2 linked regions of the Kineococcus endophyticus genome follow. Each later gene encodes a partner of the first gene's protein in a complex. Links are inferred from orthologs where the notes say so. Each region holds a gene or a part of one and is shown in the gene's direction. Other genes may lie near its edges.

Evidence for each region.
Region 2: the proteins of rpsG (region 1) and tig are in contact, whole or in part, in a crystal structure (PDB 3GTY), measured with the Thermotoga maritima proteins. The link is inferred for Kineococcus endophyticus from one-to-one orthologs. Residues at the interface, in WP_004081843.1 of Thermotoga maritima: Lys34, Lys52, Lys55, Glu59, Arg62, Gln63, Glu66, Asn67, Lys69, Val71, Arg95, Ala109, Lys110, Lys111, Gly112, Arg113, Pro114, Glu117, Glu121, Ile124, Ala125, Tyr127, Asn128, Asn129, Thr130, Gly131, Lys135, Asp139, Arg142, Met143; in WP_004081061.1 of Thermotoga maritima: Glu122, Val124, Val129, Leu130, Tyr133, Glu188, Gly259, Ile262, Tyr263, Glu266, Ser270, Glu273, Gln274, Glu277, Arg308, Gln311, Ile312, Ser315, Tyr316, Glu325, Arg329, Arg336, Leu363, Phe366, Trp367, Arg373, Leu377, Arg381, Leu384, Glu387.

What each region holds. Positions count from the first base shown.
Region 1 is NZ_JBFNQN010000003.1:283,711-289,520, forward strand. Bases 1-2,690 are described here. They hold rpsG (30S ribosomal protein S7), read left to right. Parts: upstream 1-955; coding sequence 956-1,426; downstream 1,427-2,690. Other genes in these bases: AB1207_RS05545 (DNA-directed RNA polymerase subunit beta'), read left to right, coding at 1-291; rpsL (30S ribosomal protein S12), read left to right, coding at 580-954; fusA (elongation factor G), read left to right, coding at 1,489-2,690. In the rest of the region: more of fusA, read left to right, coding at 2,691-3,591; tuf (elongation factor Tu), read left to right, coding at 3,747-4,940; rpsJ (30S ribosomal protein S10), read left to right, coding at 5,396-5,704; rplC (50S ribosomal protein L3), read left to right, coding at 5,718-5,810.
Region 2 is NZ_JBFNQN010000019.1:17,830-26,287, reverse strand. The notes cover bases 1-2,894. They hold tig (trigger factor), read left to right. Parts: upstream 1-680; coding sequence 681-2,108; downstream 2,109-2,894. Other genes in these bases: AB1207_RS22615 (ClpP family protease), read left to right, coding at 2,285-2,894; AB1207_RS22635 (glycerate kinase), read right to left, coding at 1-207. Also shown: more of AB1207_RS22615, read left to right, coding at 2,895-2,923; AB1207_RS22610 (ATP-dependent Clp protease proteolytic subunit), read left to right, coding at 2,967-3,629; ATP-dependent Clp protease ATP-binding subunit ClpX, read left to right, coding at 3,844-5,145; AB1207_RS22600 (YceI family protein), read right to left, coding at 5,281-6,078; AB1207_RS22595 (MFS transporter), read right to left, coding at 6,138-8,458. UniProt on the Bacillus subtilis protein: Involved in protein export. Acts as a chaperone by maintaining the newly synthesized protein in an open conformation. Functions as a peptidyl-prolyl cis-trans isomerase.

The sequences.
Region 1 (5,810 bases):
TCCGCCGCCTCCTTCCAGGAGACGACCCGCGTCCTGACGAACGCGGCCATGGAGGGCAAGAGCGACCCGCTGCTCGGCCTCAAGGAGAACGTCATCATCGGCAAGCTCATCCCGGCCGGCACGGGGCTTCCCCGCTACCGCAACATCCGGGTGGAGCCGACCGAGGAGGCCAAGGCGCAGATGTACTCGGTGCCCGGCTACGACGACGTCGACTACGCCCAGTTCGGCGTGGGCTCGGGCCAGGCCGTGCCGCTCGAGGAGTTCGACTACGGCAGCAGCGACTACCGCTGACGCCGGACCGGGCCGTTCCCTCCCCCCTCAGCGGGGGAGGGGGCGGCCCCTCCGCGGGCCGTCGCCGCCGGCGTGCGCCCGTTTTGACCACTCAGCAAGAGCGCGGGTAGTCTCGTGTCCGCTTGACACGAGCGCGCCCGCGACCAGGTGACAGGACGTCACTCCTGCGGGACCTCGACCGAACGACACGCCCGACCTCGTGGGTCGGCGGGGGTCGAGCGCCGGCCCAAGACGGGCGGCGCGTTCCCAGGACAGCCGAACCACCAGATCGAGACAGACGGAGACAGGGTGCCCACCATCCAGCAGCTGGTCCGCAAGGGCCGGGAGGACAAGGTCGTCAAGACCAAGACGCCCGCCCTCAAGGGCAGCCCGCAGCGCCGTGGCGTGTGCACGCGTGTGTACACCACGACGCCGAAGAAGCCGAACTCGGCGCTGCGCAAGGTCGCTCGCGTGAAGCTGACCAGCGGCATCGAGGTCACGGCCTACATCCCCGGCGTGGGTCACAACCTGCAGGAGCACTCGATGGTCCTGGTGCGCGGTGGCCGCGTGAAGGACCTGCCGGGTGTCCGCTACAAGATCGTCCGCGGGTCGCTCGACACCCAGGGCGTGAAGAACCGCAAGCAGGCGCGCAGCCGCTACGGCGCGAAGAAGGAGAAGAGCTGACATGCCGCGCAAGGGCCCCGCACCCAAGCGTCCCCTCGTGGTGGACCCCGTCTACCAGTCCCCGCTGGTGACGCAGCTCGTCAACAAGATCCTCCTCGACGGCAAGAAGTCCGTCGCCGAGTCCATCGTGTACGGCGCCCTCGAGGGTGCTCGCGACAAGACCGGTGGGGACCCCGTCGTCGTGCTGAAGCGCGCGCTCGACAACGTCAAGCCCGCGATCGAGGTCAAGTCCCGCCGCGTCGGTGGCTCGACCTACCAGGTGCCGATCGAGGTGCGCCCGAGCCGTTCCACGACGCTGGCCCTGCGCTGGCTCGTCGGCTACGCCCGGCAGCGCCGCGAGAAGACGATGACCGAGCGTCTGCTCAACGAGATCCTCGACGCCTCGAACGGCCTCGGTGCCGCGGTGAAGCGCCGTGAGGACACGCACAAGATGGCCGAGTCGAACCGGGCCTTCGCGCACTACCGCTGGTGACCCCGGCGGTGAGCAGCGCTCGCCGTTCCACCCCCTCGATCCCAGGGAAGAGGCAGTAAACCGTGGCACAGGACGTGCTGACGGACCTGACCAAGGTCCGCAACATCGGCATCATGGCGCACATCGACGCCGGCAAGACCACGACGACGGAGCGGATCCTCTTCTACACGGGGATCAACTACAAGATCGGCGAGGTCCACGACGGCGCGGCCACGATGGACTGGATGGAGCAGGAGCAGGAGCGGGGGATCACCATCACCTCCGCTGCGACCACCTGTTTCTGGGAGGGATCCCAGATCAACATCATCGACACCCCGGGCCACGTCGACTTCACGGTCGAGGTCGAGCGCTCCCTGCGCGTGCTCGACGGTGCCGTCGCCGTCTTCGACGGCAAGGAGGGTGTCGAGCCCCAGTCCGAGACCGTGTGGCGGCAGGCAGACAAGTACGACGTCCCGCGCATCTGCTTCGTCAACAAGATGGACAAGCTCGGCGCGGACTTCTACTTCACCGTCGGCACCATCGTGGACCGCCTGGGCGCGGAGCCGCTGGTCATGCAGCTCCCCATCGGTGCTGAGAGCGACTTCCTCGGCGTCATCGACCTGGTGTACATGCGCGCCCTCACGTGGCGCGGGGACACCGCCAAGGGCGAGGCGTACGAGAAGGAGGAGATCCCGGCCGACCTGCAGGAGAAGGCCGAGGAGTACCGCACCAAGCTCCTCGAGCGCGTGGCCGAGACGGACGAGGCCCTCCTCGAGAAGTACCTCGGCGGCGAGGACATCACGCCCGAGGAGATCAAGGCTGCGGTCCGCAAGCTGACGATCTCCAGCGAGGTCTACCCGATCTTCTGCGGCTCCGCGTTCAAGAACAAGGGCGTCCAGCCCATGCTCGACGCGGTGCTCGACTACCTGCCCTCGCCGCTCGACGTGAAGCCGATGATCGGCCACAAGGTCGGCGACGAGTCGGTCGAGATCATCCGCAAGCCGGACTCGTCCGAGCCGTTCTCGGCCCTGGCGTTCAAGGTCGCGGCGCACCCGTTCTTCGGCAAGCTCACCTACGTGCGCGTCTACTCGGGCGTGGTCTCCGCCGGCTCGCAGGTCGTGAACTCGACCAAGGGCAAGAAGGAGCGCATCGGGAAGCTCTTCCAGATGCACTCCAACAAGGAGAACCCGGTCGACGAGGCTCGCGCGGGCCACATCTACGCGATGATCGGCCTCAAGGAGACGACGACGGGCGACACGCTGTCCGACCCGGCGCAGCAGGTCGTCCTCGAGTCGATGACCTTCCCCGAGCCCGTCATCTCGGTCGCCATCGAGCCGAAGACGAAGGGCGACCAGGAGAAGCTGGGCACCGCGATCCAGCGCCTGGCCGAGGAGGACCCGACCTTCCAGGTCGAACTGGACCAGGAGACCGGCCAGACCATCATCAAGGGGATGGGCGAGCTCCACCTGGACATCCTCGTGGACCGCATGCGCCGCGAGTACAAGGTCGAGGCCAACGTCGGCAAGCCGCAGGTCGCCTACCGCGAGACCATCCGTCGCGCAGTCCTCAAGGAGGACTACGTGCACAAGAAGCAGACCGGTGGCTCCGGCCAGTACGCGAAGGTCCAGGTCTCGATCGAGCCCCTGGACACCACCGACGGCACGTTCTACGAGTTCGTGAACGCCGTCACCGGTGGTCGCGTGCCGCGCGAGTACATCCCCTCGGTGGACAACGGGATCCAGGAGGCCATGCAGGAGGGTGTCGTCGCCGGCTACCCCCTCGTCGGCATCAAGGCGTCCCTCATCGACGGTGCGGCGCACGACGTCGACTCCTCGGAGATGGCGTTCAAGATCGCCGGGAAGATGGTCCTGCGCGAGGCTGTCCGCAAGGCGCAGCCCGTGCTGCTCGAGCCGGTCATGGCCGTCGAGGTGCGGACGCCCGCCGACTACATGGGCGAAGTCATCGGCGACCTGAACGCCCGCCGTGGGCAGATCGAGTCCATGGAGGACGTGAGCGGGGCCAAGCTCGTCAAGGCCGCCGTCCCGCTGTCGGAGATGTTCGGCTACGTCGGGGACCTCCGGTCCAAGACCCAGGGCCGCGCGGTCTACTCGATGCAGTTCTCCAACTACGCTGAGGTTCCGCGGAACGTGGCGGACGAAATCGTGAAGAAGGTCCGCGGGGAGTGACCCGCTCCTGACACACACGGGGGAGCGGCCCACACCGGGCCGCTCCACCGTGGCAAGACCCCTGGACCACACCGCGTGGGCCAGTGACCAGCCAGGTCACCCACCCACCCGTTGAACCGGGTCGGGAAGAAACGACAGTCCGAGGAGGACCCCCAGTGGCGAAGGCGAAGTTCGAGCGGACCAAGCCGCACGTCAACATCGGCACGATCGGTCACATCGACCACGGGAAGACGACGTTGACCGCGGCGATCACCCGCGTGCTGCACGACAAGTTCCCGGAGCTCAACAAGGCTTCGGCGTTCGACCAGATCGACAAGGCCCCCGAAGAGCGTCAGCGCGGGATCACGATCTCGATCGCGCACGTCGAGTACCAGACCGAGGCGCGTCACTACGCCCACGTCGACTGCCCGGGCCACGCGGACTACATCAAGAACATGATCACGGGTGCGGCGCAGATGGACGGCGCCATCCTCGTGGTCGCGGCCACCGACGGCCCGATGCCGCAGACGAAGGAGCACGTCATCCTGGCCCGCCAGGTCGGCGTCCCCTACATCGTCGTCGCGCTGAACAAGGCCGACATGGTCGAGGACGAGGAGCTCCTCGAGCTCGTCGAGATGGAGGTGCGCGAGCTCCTCTCGTCGTACGAGTTCCCGGGCGACGACGTCCCCGTGGTCCGCGTCTCGGCGCTCAAGGCCCTCGAGGGCGACGCCGAGTGGGGCGACAAGCTCATGGAGCTCATGGACGCGGTCGACACCGCGATCCCCGAGCCCGAGCGCGCCGTCGACCAGCCCTTCCTCATGCCGATCGAGGACGTCTTCACGATCACCGGCCGCGGCACCGTCGTGACCGGCCGCATCGAGCGTGGCGTCCTGAACGTCAACCAGGAAGTCGAGATCGTCGGCATCAAGCCGACCTCCTCGAAGACCACCGTCACCAGCATCGAGATGTTCAACAAGATGCTGGACACCGGCCAGGCCGGCGACAACGCCGCCCTGCTGCTGCGTGGTCTCAAGCGTGACGACGTCGAGCGCGGCCAGGTCGTGACCAAGCCGAACTCGATCACCCCGCACACGGAGTTCGAGGGCCAGGCCTACATCCTGTCCAAGGACGAGGGTGGCCGTCACACGCCCTTCTACAACAACTACCGTCCGCAGTTCTACTTCCGGACGACCGACGTCACCGGCGTCGTCTCGCTGCCCGAGGGCACCGAGATGGTCATGCCCGGTGACAACACCGAGATGAAGGTCGACCTCATCCAGCCCATCGCGATGGAAGAGGGCCTCAAGTTCGCGATCCGTGAGGGTGGCCGCACCGTCGGCGCCGGTCGGGTCACGAAGATCCTCAAGTGAGTCGCGCCGCCGCGGGGGAGTGATCCTCCGCGGCGGACCGCTCGCCACGCGAAGGGGCGGGTCCACCTGGACCCGCCCCTTCGTCGTGGGCGAGACCGCCCAGCACCGGTACACCGCTGCTCGATTCGCCAAGGGCCGCCTCCGTCTGGCAGACTGTCGGGGTTGCTGCGCCGCTGGACCGCGCCTGGATCACGATTCCACCCGATCCGGGGACCGGGCCAGACCACCGGCCGGCAACCGCGAACGTCGAACGTCTCGGACGGGCGGCGAACGGTTCACCTGGACCTCCAGGGCAACCTGAACAGGACGACAGGACCACACCGGGCAACCGGGCGAGGGTGCAGAACGTGCGAGAGCGCGACACGCCCGACCTCGGGGGTCGGAGCTCCACCACACGGGGTTCCGCGCCGCGCGCGAGTCAGTAGCGGTACGAAGAGAGAGAGTCAGACGACGCCATGGCGGGACAGAAGATCCGCATCAGGCTCAAGGCCTACGACCACGAGGTCATCGACAGCTCGGCGCGCAAGATCGTCGACACGGTGACCCGCACTGGTGCTTCGGTCGCAGGGCCCGTGCCGCTGCCGACCGAGAAGAACGTCTACTGCGTCATCCGCTCGCCGCACAAGTACAAGGACAGCCGCGAGCACTTCGAGATGCGGACGCACAAGCGTCTCATCGACATCATCGACCCGACGCCGAAGACCGTCGACTCGCTCATGCGGCTCGACCTGCCGGCCGGGGTCGACATCGAGATCAAGCTCTGAGGGACTGCACACGATGAGCGACAGGCAAGTGCGAGGGGTGCTCGGCACCAAGCTCGGCATGACGCAGCTGTGGGACGCGGACAACCGCGTCGTCCCGGTGACCGTC
Region 2 (8,458 bases), on another replicon or contig:
GCCGTCGGCGACGGGCAGTTCGGTGGACACCACGCCCCAGCCGGTCGTGTCGAACCCGCGGTCCCGCGCTCCCGCCGACAGGGCGCTGAGGAAGCTCTCGCGGAAGTGCTCGGCGATCGTGTGCGCGACCTCGGTCGCCGTCAGCGACCCCTTGAACTTGTCGGGCGCCACGACCACGTGGAAGGCCGTCTTCTCGGGCAGCGGCATGGCGGCGACCCTACCGACGGGCCCGGAGACGACGCAGCGGCCGCCTCCGGGGGACACGGCCGCTGCGGTGTGGAGCGGGCGACGGGAATCGAACCCGCGTAGCTAGTTTGGAAGACTAGGGCTCTACCATTGAGCTACGCCCGCATGTGAACACGTGCTCGAGACGCCCTGCGGGGCGCCTCGGGGAACAGCGTAGCGGGTCGTGAGCGGTAGCCTGCTGCCTGTGCCGCCCGTGCGGTGGTGCGCGGGGTGTGGCGCAGCTTGGTAGCGCGTCCGCTTTGGGAGCGGAAGGCCCCCGGTTCGAATCCGGGTACCCCGACGGACACGCGTCCGTCCGCAGTGCGGACGGTCGCGCAGTGATGGGCCCCGTCGCGGACGGCTACGCTTTCGCGGTGCGTCGGGGCTGCCCCGGCGTGCCGCACGCCTGACCACGACCTCCGCCGTGCGCGGAGAGACCCCAGGAGACCCCTGCTGTGAAGAGCGACGTCGAGACCCTCAACGCGACCCGGGTGAAGTTCACCGTCGAGGTCGGCTACGACGAGCTGAAGCCCAGTCTCGACAAGGCGTACAAGTCGATCGCGGGTCAGGTGCAGGTGCCGGGCTTCCGCAAGGGCAAGGTCCCCGCGCGCGTCATCGACCAGCGCTTCGGTCGGGCCGTCGTGCTCGAGGAGGCCGTCAACGACGCGCTGCCGAAGTTCTACCAGCAGGCCGTCGAGGCCTCGGACTTCCTGCCCCTGGGCCAGCCCACCGTCGACGTCTCCCAGGCGCCCGACCCCGCCACGGGCGGCGACCTGAAGTTCTCCGTCGAGGTGGACGTCCGCCCGACCCTGGAGCTGCCCGACCTGTCGACCATCGAGGTCACGGTCGACGACCTGCAGGTCCCCGAGGAGGAGGTCGAGACCCGTCTGACCGCCCTGCGCGAGCGCTTCGGCACCCTCACCGGCGTCGACCGCGCCGCCGCGGACGGCGACTTCGTCTCCATCGACCTCCTCGCCGAGATCGACGGCGAGGAGATCGAGAGCGCCAAGGGAATCAGCTACCGCATCGGCCAGGGCAACATGATCGACGGCCTCGACGAGGCGCTCACGGGCGTCGCCGCCGAGGGCACCACGACCTTCACGGCCCCGCTGGCCGGCGGCGACCGCAAGGGCGAGGACGCCAGCATCACCGTCACCGTGCAGTCGGTGAAGGAGCGCGTGCTGCCCGAGGCCGACGACGACTTCGCCCAGCTGGCGAGCGAGTTCGACACCCTTGAGGAGCTCAAGGCCGACCTGCTCCAGCAGGTCGAGCAGTCCAAGAAGTTCGAGCAGGGCCTGCAGGCGCGCGACAAGGTCCTCGAGAAGCTCCTCGAGATCGTCGACGTGCCGGTCCCGGCCTCCCTCGTCGAGGCCGAGATCCACGCCCACCTCGAGCGCGAGAGCCGTCTCGAGGACGCCGAGCACCGCGCCGAGATCACCGAGTCCACCGAGCAGGCCATCCGCAGCCAGCTCCTGCTCGACGCGCTCGCCGAGCGCGAGGAGATCGGTGTCGAGCAGGGCGAGCTGATCGAGTACCTCGTCGGTCAGGCCCAGCAGTACGGGATGGACCCCAACCAGTTCGTGCAGATGGTCGACGGTGCCGGCCAGGTGCCGTCCATGGTCTCCGAGGTCCGCCGCCGCAAGGCGCTCGCGGTCGCCATGGAGAAGGCCACCGTGACGGACGCCTCGGGCAACACCGTCGACCTCGAGGAGCTCGTCGGCGGCGAGGACGAGGACGAGGCGACCGGGGCGTCGGGGGACGAGGCCGTCGAGAGCCCCGCCACCGAGGCCGGCGAGACCGTCGACCCGACCGGTGAGGACGAGCAGGCCGCGGCCGAGCAGGTCGCGTCCTCCGACGCCGCGCAGGAGTCGGACAAGAGCTGATCCCCGTCGCTGTGGGCGCACCGGTGACGGTGCGCCCACAGCGAAAAGGCCCCGGTCCCGACATGGTCGTCGGGACCTGCGCGTTAGGGTCGATCGAGATCGGCGGAGCATCCGCCGGACCCTCCCGGACACGTCCGGGGTGGGTGGTCGACGCCAGGAGAGGGCCAGGGAACAGCGTGAGCGAGATCTTGAGCGCACCGGGACTGGTGACGCCGCAGGCCCGCACGGGTCAGCCGGGCATGGGCCTGGACGACAACGTCTACCAGCGGCTGCTGCAGCAGCGGATCATCTGGCTCGGGACCGAGGTCCGGGACGACATGGCCAACGCCATCTGCGCGCAGCTGCTGCTGCTGGCCGCGGAGGACCCGGACGCGGACATCTTCATGTACATCAACTCGCCCGGCGGCTCGGTGTCCGCGGGCATGTCGATCTACGACACCATGCAGTACATCAAGCCCGACGTGGCGACCATCGCCACCGGCATGGCGGCCTCGATGGGGCAGTTCCTGCTCTGCGCGGGGGCCGCGGGCAAGCGCTCGGCGCTGCCGCACGCGAAGATCATGATGCACCAGCCGCTGGGCGGCCTGGGCGGTTCGGCCTCGGACATCAAGATCCTGGCCGAGCAGATCATCGCCACCAAGAAGCAGATGGCCGAGCTCATCGCGCAGCACTCGGGCCAGACGTTCGAGACCATCACCCGCGACTCCGACCGCGACCGCTGGTTCTCGGCGCAGGAGGCCAAGGAGTACGGCCTCATCGACCACGTCGTGGGCCACACCAGCGAGGTCGAGGGCGGGGGCGGCACCGGTGCCTGAGCTGTTCCGCCCGCCGTTCACCGCCTCGAGGGGAGACCGCCCGATGAACCCGCACAACCCGCAGGCCCGGCTCAACCCGGCCTACGACCAGTCCGCGCGCTACGTGCTCCCGCAGTTCGAGGAGCGCACGTCCTACGGCATGAAGCGGTCGGACCCGTACACCAAGCTCTTCGAGGACCGCATCATCTTCCTCGGCGTGCAGGTGGACGACGCCTCGGCCGACGACATCATCGCCCAGCTCATCGTCCTGGAGTCCCAGGACACCGAGCGCGACATCATCATGTACATCAACTCCCCGGGCGGGTCCTTCACGGCCCTCACGGCGATCTACGACACGATGATGTACATCCGCCCGGACATCCAGACGTACTGCATGGGCCAGGCGGCCTCGGCCGCCGCCGTCCTGCTGGCCGCCGGGGCCCCGGGCAAGCGCTTCGCCCTCCCCAACTCCCGCATCCTCATCCACCAGCCGGCCATGGCCGGCGGCGACTACGGGCAGGCCTCCGACCTGGAGATCCAGGCCAACGAGATCCTGCGGATGCGCTCCTGGCTGGAGAGCACGCTCGCCTTCCACTCGAACCGGACGGCCGACCAGGTCCGCGAGGACATCGAGCGCGACAAGTTCCTCACCGCCAAGGAGGCCGTCGAGTACGGCCTCATCGACGAGGTCCTGGAGAGCCGGAAGGCGTCCGCTCCCTCGCTGTGAGCACGAAGCGTCACTCACCTGCAGCAGCGAGTGACGAGATGGCGAGCTTCCGGGGGGCCGGTCTGGCACCGTGTCCCCCGGGGGCGTCTAATGAGTCGGGCGAGTCGGACCCGGCAGGTAGCGTGGGTCCAACCGGCGGGACGCACGGTCCCGGACGACCGGACCTGAGTGCCGGTCGTCGGGACACCCCGCACGTCGAGGAGAGGATTCGTCGGTGGCACGCATCGGTGACGGTGGCGATCTGCTGAAGTGCTCGTTCTGCGGCAAGAGCCAGAAGCAGGTCAAGAAGCTCATCGCGGGCCCAGGTGTCTACATCTGCGACGAGTGCATCGACCTCTGCAACGAGATCATCGAGGAGGAGCTCGCCGAGGCCAACGACCTGGGCCTGGTGGAGCTGCCGAAGCCGAAGGAGATCTTCGACTTCCTCGACCAGTACGTGATCGGCCAGTCCTCGGCGAAGAAGTCGCTCGCGGTGGCCGTCTACAACCACTACAAGCGCATCCAGGTCGGCGAGGCCGCCGGCAGCGGGAAGGCGCGCGGCGAGGACGCCGTCGAGATCTCCAAGTCCAACATCCTGCTCATCGGCCCGACCGGCTGCGGGAAGACGTACCTGGCCCAGACGCTGGCCAAGATGCTCAACGTGCCCTTCGCGATCGCGGACGCGACGGCCCTGACCGAGGCCGGCTACGTCGGCGAGGACGTCGAGAACATCCTCCTCAAGCTCATCCAGGCCGCCGACTACGACGTCAAGAAGGCCGAGACGGGCATCATCTACATCGACGAGGTCGACAAGATCGCCCGCAAGTCCGAGAACCCGTCGATCACGCGGGACGTCTCGGGCGAGGGCGTCCAGCAGGCCCTGCTGAAGATCCTCGAGGGCACGACGGCGTCGGTGCCCCCGCAGGGCGGGCGCAAGCACCCGCACCAGGAGTTCATCCAGATCGACACGACGAACGTCCTGTTCATCGTGGGCGGGGCCTTCGCGGGCCTGGACCGCATCATCGAGTCCCGCTCCGGCAAGCAGGGCCTGGGCTTCGGCGCCCAGCTGCGTTCCACGACGGAGAAGAAGACCGAGCCGTCCTTCGCGGACGTCATGCCCGAGGACCTCATGAAGTTCGGGCTCATCCCCGAGTTCATCGGCCGTCTCCCGGTCATCACGAGCGTCGAGAACCTCGACCGCGACGCGCTGGTCCAGATCCTCACCCAGCCCCGCAACGCCCTGGCCAAGCAGTACCAGCGGATGTTCGAGCTGGACGGCGTGGAGCTGGAGTTCACCGATGACGCGCTCGAAGCCGTGGCCGACCAGGCCATCCTGCGCGGCACGGGCGCCCGCGGTCTACGCGCGATCATCGAGGAGGTCCTCCTCCCGGTGATGTTCGACGTGCCCAGCCGTGACGACATCGCCCGCGTCGTGGTGACGCGCGAGGTCGTCCTGAAGAACGTCAACCCGACGCTGGTGCCGCGGGAGGCCACCGCCCGCAAGCCGCCGCGCGAGCGCCGCGACAAGTCGGCCTGACCCACCCCGCACGACGAGGAGCCCCGCACCGACCCGGTGCGGGGCTCCTCCGCGTTCCGCCCCTACCCCGCAGCCCGGACGCACGAGAGCCCCGCACCGGAGGGTGCGGGGCTCTCGCGTATCGGGGTGGGAGTCCTACTGCTGCAGGACGGCCTCGACGTCGATCTGGACCTTCAGCGTCGTGCCGAAGACGGCCACGCCGATCCCGACGGCCTGGTTCCAGTTCATCTTGAAGTCGTCGCGGTGCAGCTCGGCCGTCGCGGAGAACGCGGCGCGGGTGCCGCCCCACGGATCCGGGCCGGAGCCTGCGTAGGACAGCTGCAGCTGGACGGGCCGGGTCGTGGCCAGCAGCGTGAGGTCGCCGGACAGGACCCACCCGTCGGCACCGCGCTGCACCCCCGTGGCCGAGAAGGTCAGGGTGGGGTAGCGGTCGGTGTCGAGGAAGTCCGCCGACCGCAGGTGCTCGTCGCGCACGGCGTTGCCGGTGTCGATCGTCGTCGCGTCGATCTCGACCTGCACGCTGGCCCGCGTCACGTCCTCGGGGACCGTGATGACTCCCGTGAAGCCCGTGAACCGGCCGTTCACCGCGGCCAGGCCGAGGTGGTGGGCCCGGGCGGAGATCGAGGAGTGCGTGACGTCGATGGCCCACACGCCGGGCGGCGGCACGTCGCTGCCGCCCTGGCGCCGCAGCCGGACCTCGCCGATGCGCCAGGCGCCCCCGCCGGGGACGACGACGCTCGTGGCCCGTGGTTCGTGGGCCGCGGCGGCGACGAGCATGGTCGCCGCCCCCGCGGGCACCCCGAGGAGGGCGAAGCCGCCGTCGCGGCCGGTGACGGCGCGGGCGACCTGGGAGCCGTCGGCCCCCAGGAGCGTCACCGACGCCCCCGTGACGGGCCAGCCCTCGCGGTCGAGGACCCGCCCCTCCCCGGTCACCCCGGAGGTGGTGCCGGCCGGGCCGCCGGCGAGGTGCGAGGGCGCCGCCGGGTCCGGGCTCACCGCTGCTCCGAGCGGGACTCGAACCGGGTCAGGTCCAGCGTGGCGCCGGCGTCGCGGGCGCCGAGCGTGATCTGGGCGGCGGACACGGTGTCCTCCTCGACGTCGACGGACGTGGCGACGGGGGCGTACCCGGCGGCGGTCAGCGTGTAGTGGCCGCCGGCGAGGTCCTCGAAGGAGTAGCTGCCGTCGGCGCTCGTGACGACCGACCCGACGACCTCGCCGTCGGCGTCCACGAGCGTGACGGTCGCCTCGCGCAGGACGCGGCCGTCGCTGGCGGCGACGACGGTGCCGGTGAGGCGGCCCCCGCCGGTGAGGACGAGGTCGCAGGCCAGGGCCCCGGAGTCGGGGACCTCGATGCTGCGGGCCAGCGGCCGGTGCGACTCGCTCTGCGCGGTCAGCACGTAGGTGCCGCCCATGAGCTGGTCGAAGGAGTAGCCGCCGCCGTCGTCGCTGCGGGTGGAGCCGACGACCTCGCCGGTGACGTCCGTCAGGGTCACCAGGGCCCCGTGGACGCCCGTCGTGCGGCCGTCGTGGCCCGCGCCGAAGTCGTCGGGCAGCGCGTGGGTCAGGACGCGGCCGGTGATGGCCGAGCGGCCGGACAGGACGACGTCGCGGGTGACCGAGCTGTCCCCGACGCCGACGAGCGTGGCGGAGGGGGCCACGTGGGCCGCGGCGACGATGAGCAGGTACGTGCCGCCGGTGGGCAGCTCGAGCGTGTACCCGCCGTCCTCGCGGGTGCTGGTGCGGGCGACCTGCTGACCGGACTGGTCGGCGAGGGTCACGACGGCACCCGGCAGCGGCCGGCGGTCGTGGTGGCGGACCGTGCCGGACACGGTGAGACCGGCGTCGGTGCGCGAGGGCTGGGCGGGCACGCTGGGGATCTCCTCCCGGTCGGGGTGCGGGTGGCCGTTCACCGTCGCGGTGCCGATCCTCGCACTGCCGACGCCCTCCTGGCCCGTCGTGGCCGTGACGGCCGTGGCCGCGGTGCGGGTCGTGGCGTCCGGCGTCTGCGTGGCCTCGGGGGTCTGCGAGGTCTCGTCGCCGGTGCGCAGCGCGCGCTCCTTGAAGAACAGCGTGATGAGGAACGCGACGAGCGCGAACGGGGCGGCGATGAGGAAGACGTCCGCGATGGAGGAGCCGTACGCCGACTGCACGATGGAGCGCACGGGCTCGGGGATGGCGCCCAGGTCCGGCACGCCGGTCGAGGAGCCCATCGAGGACAGGGCCTGGCCCGGGTCGATGCGGGCGGCGCGCAGGCCGCTCTCGAGGTGGTCGGTGACCCGGTGGCCGAGGACGGCACCGAGCGCGGAGACCCCGATGGCCCCACCGAGGCTGCGGGCGAAGGCGACGAAGGAGCTGGCCGAGCCGAGGTCGCGCGGGTCCGCGACGTTCTGCACGGCCAGGACGAGGTTCTGCATCATCATGCCGACGCCCAGGCCGATGAGGGCCATGAACGGGGCGACGACCCAGTAGTTCGTGTCGTACTCGATGGTGCCCATGAGGCCGAGGCCCGCGGTCAGCAGCACACCGCCGGTGACGAGCCAGCCCTTCCAGCGGCCGGTGCGGGTGATGAACTGCCCGGCGACGGTGGAGGCGAGGAACAGCCCGACGATCATCGGGATGGTCATGACGCCGGCCATGGTCGGGGACTCGCCGCGGGCGAGCTGGAAGTACTGGCTGAGGAAGATGGTGGCGCCGAACATGGCGACACCGACGAAGAGGCTGGCCGCGGCCGACAGCGCGATCGTCGGGTTGCGGAAGAACTTCAGCGGGACGATCGGCTCCTTGGCGCGGTGCTCGGCGAGCACGGCCAGGCCCAGCAGGACGACACCGGCCGCGACGAGGCCGACGGTCCACCACGAGGCCCAGTCGAACTGCGTGCCGGCCAGGGAGACCCAGATCAGCAGGGCGGAGATGCCGGCGGCCAGCAGGGTCGCGCCGAGGTAGTCGATGGAGACCGCGCGCTTGGGCTGCTCGGGCAGCTTCAGGCGGGTCTGCAGGACGATGAACGCGATGACCGCGAACGGGATCCCGACGTAGAAGCACCAGTGCCACGACAGGTGCTCGGTGAGCACCCCGCCGATGAGCGGGCCGCCGACGGTCGCCAGGGCGAAGGTGGCGCCGAGGTAGCCGGAGTACCGGCCGCGCTCCCGGGGGCTCACCATCGAGGCCAGGATGACCTGCGCCAGCGCGAGCAGACCGCCGCCGCCGAGGCCCTGGAACACGCGCAGCGTGATGAGCATGCCCATGCTCGTCGACAGCCCGGCGATGGCCGAGGCGACGACGAAGATGACGAGGGCGATCTGGACGAGCAGCT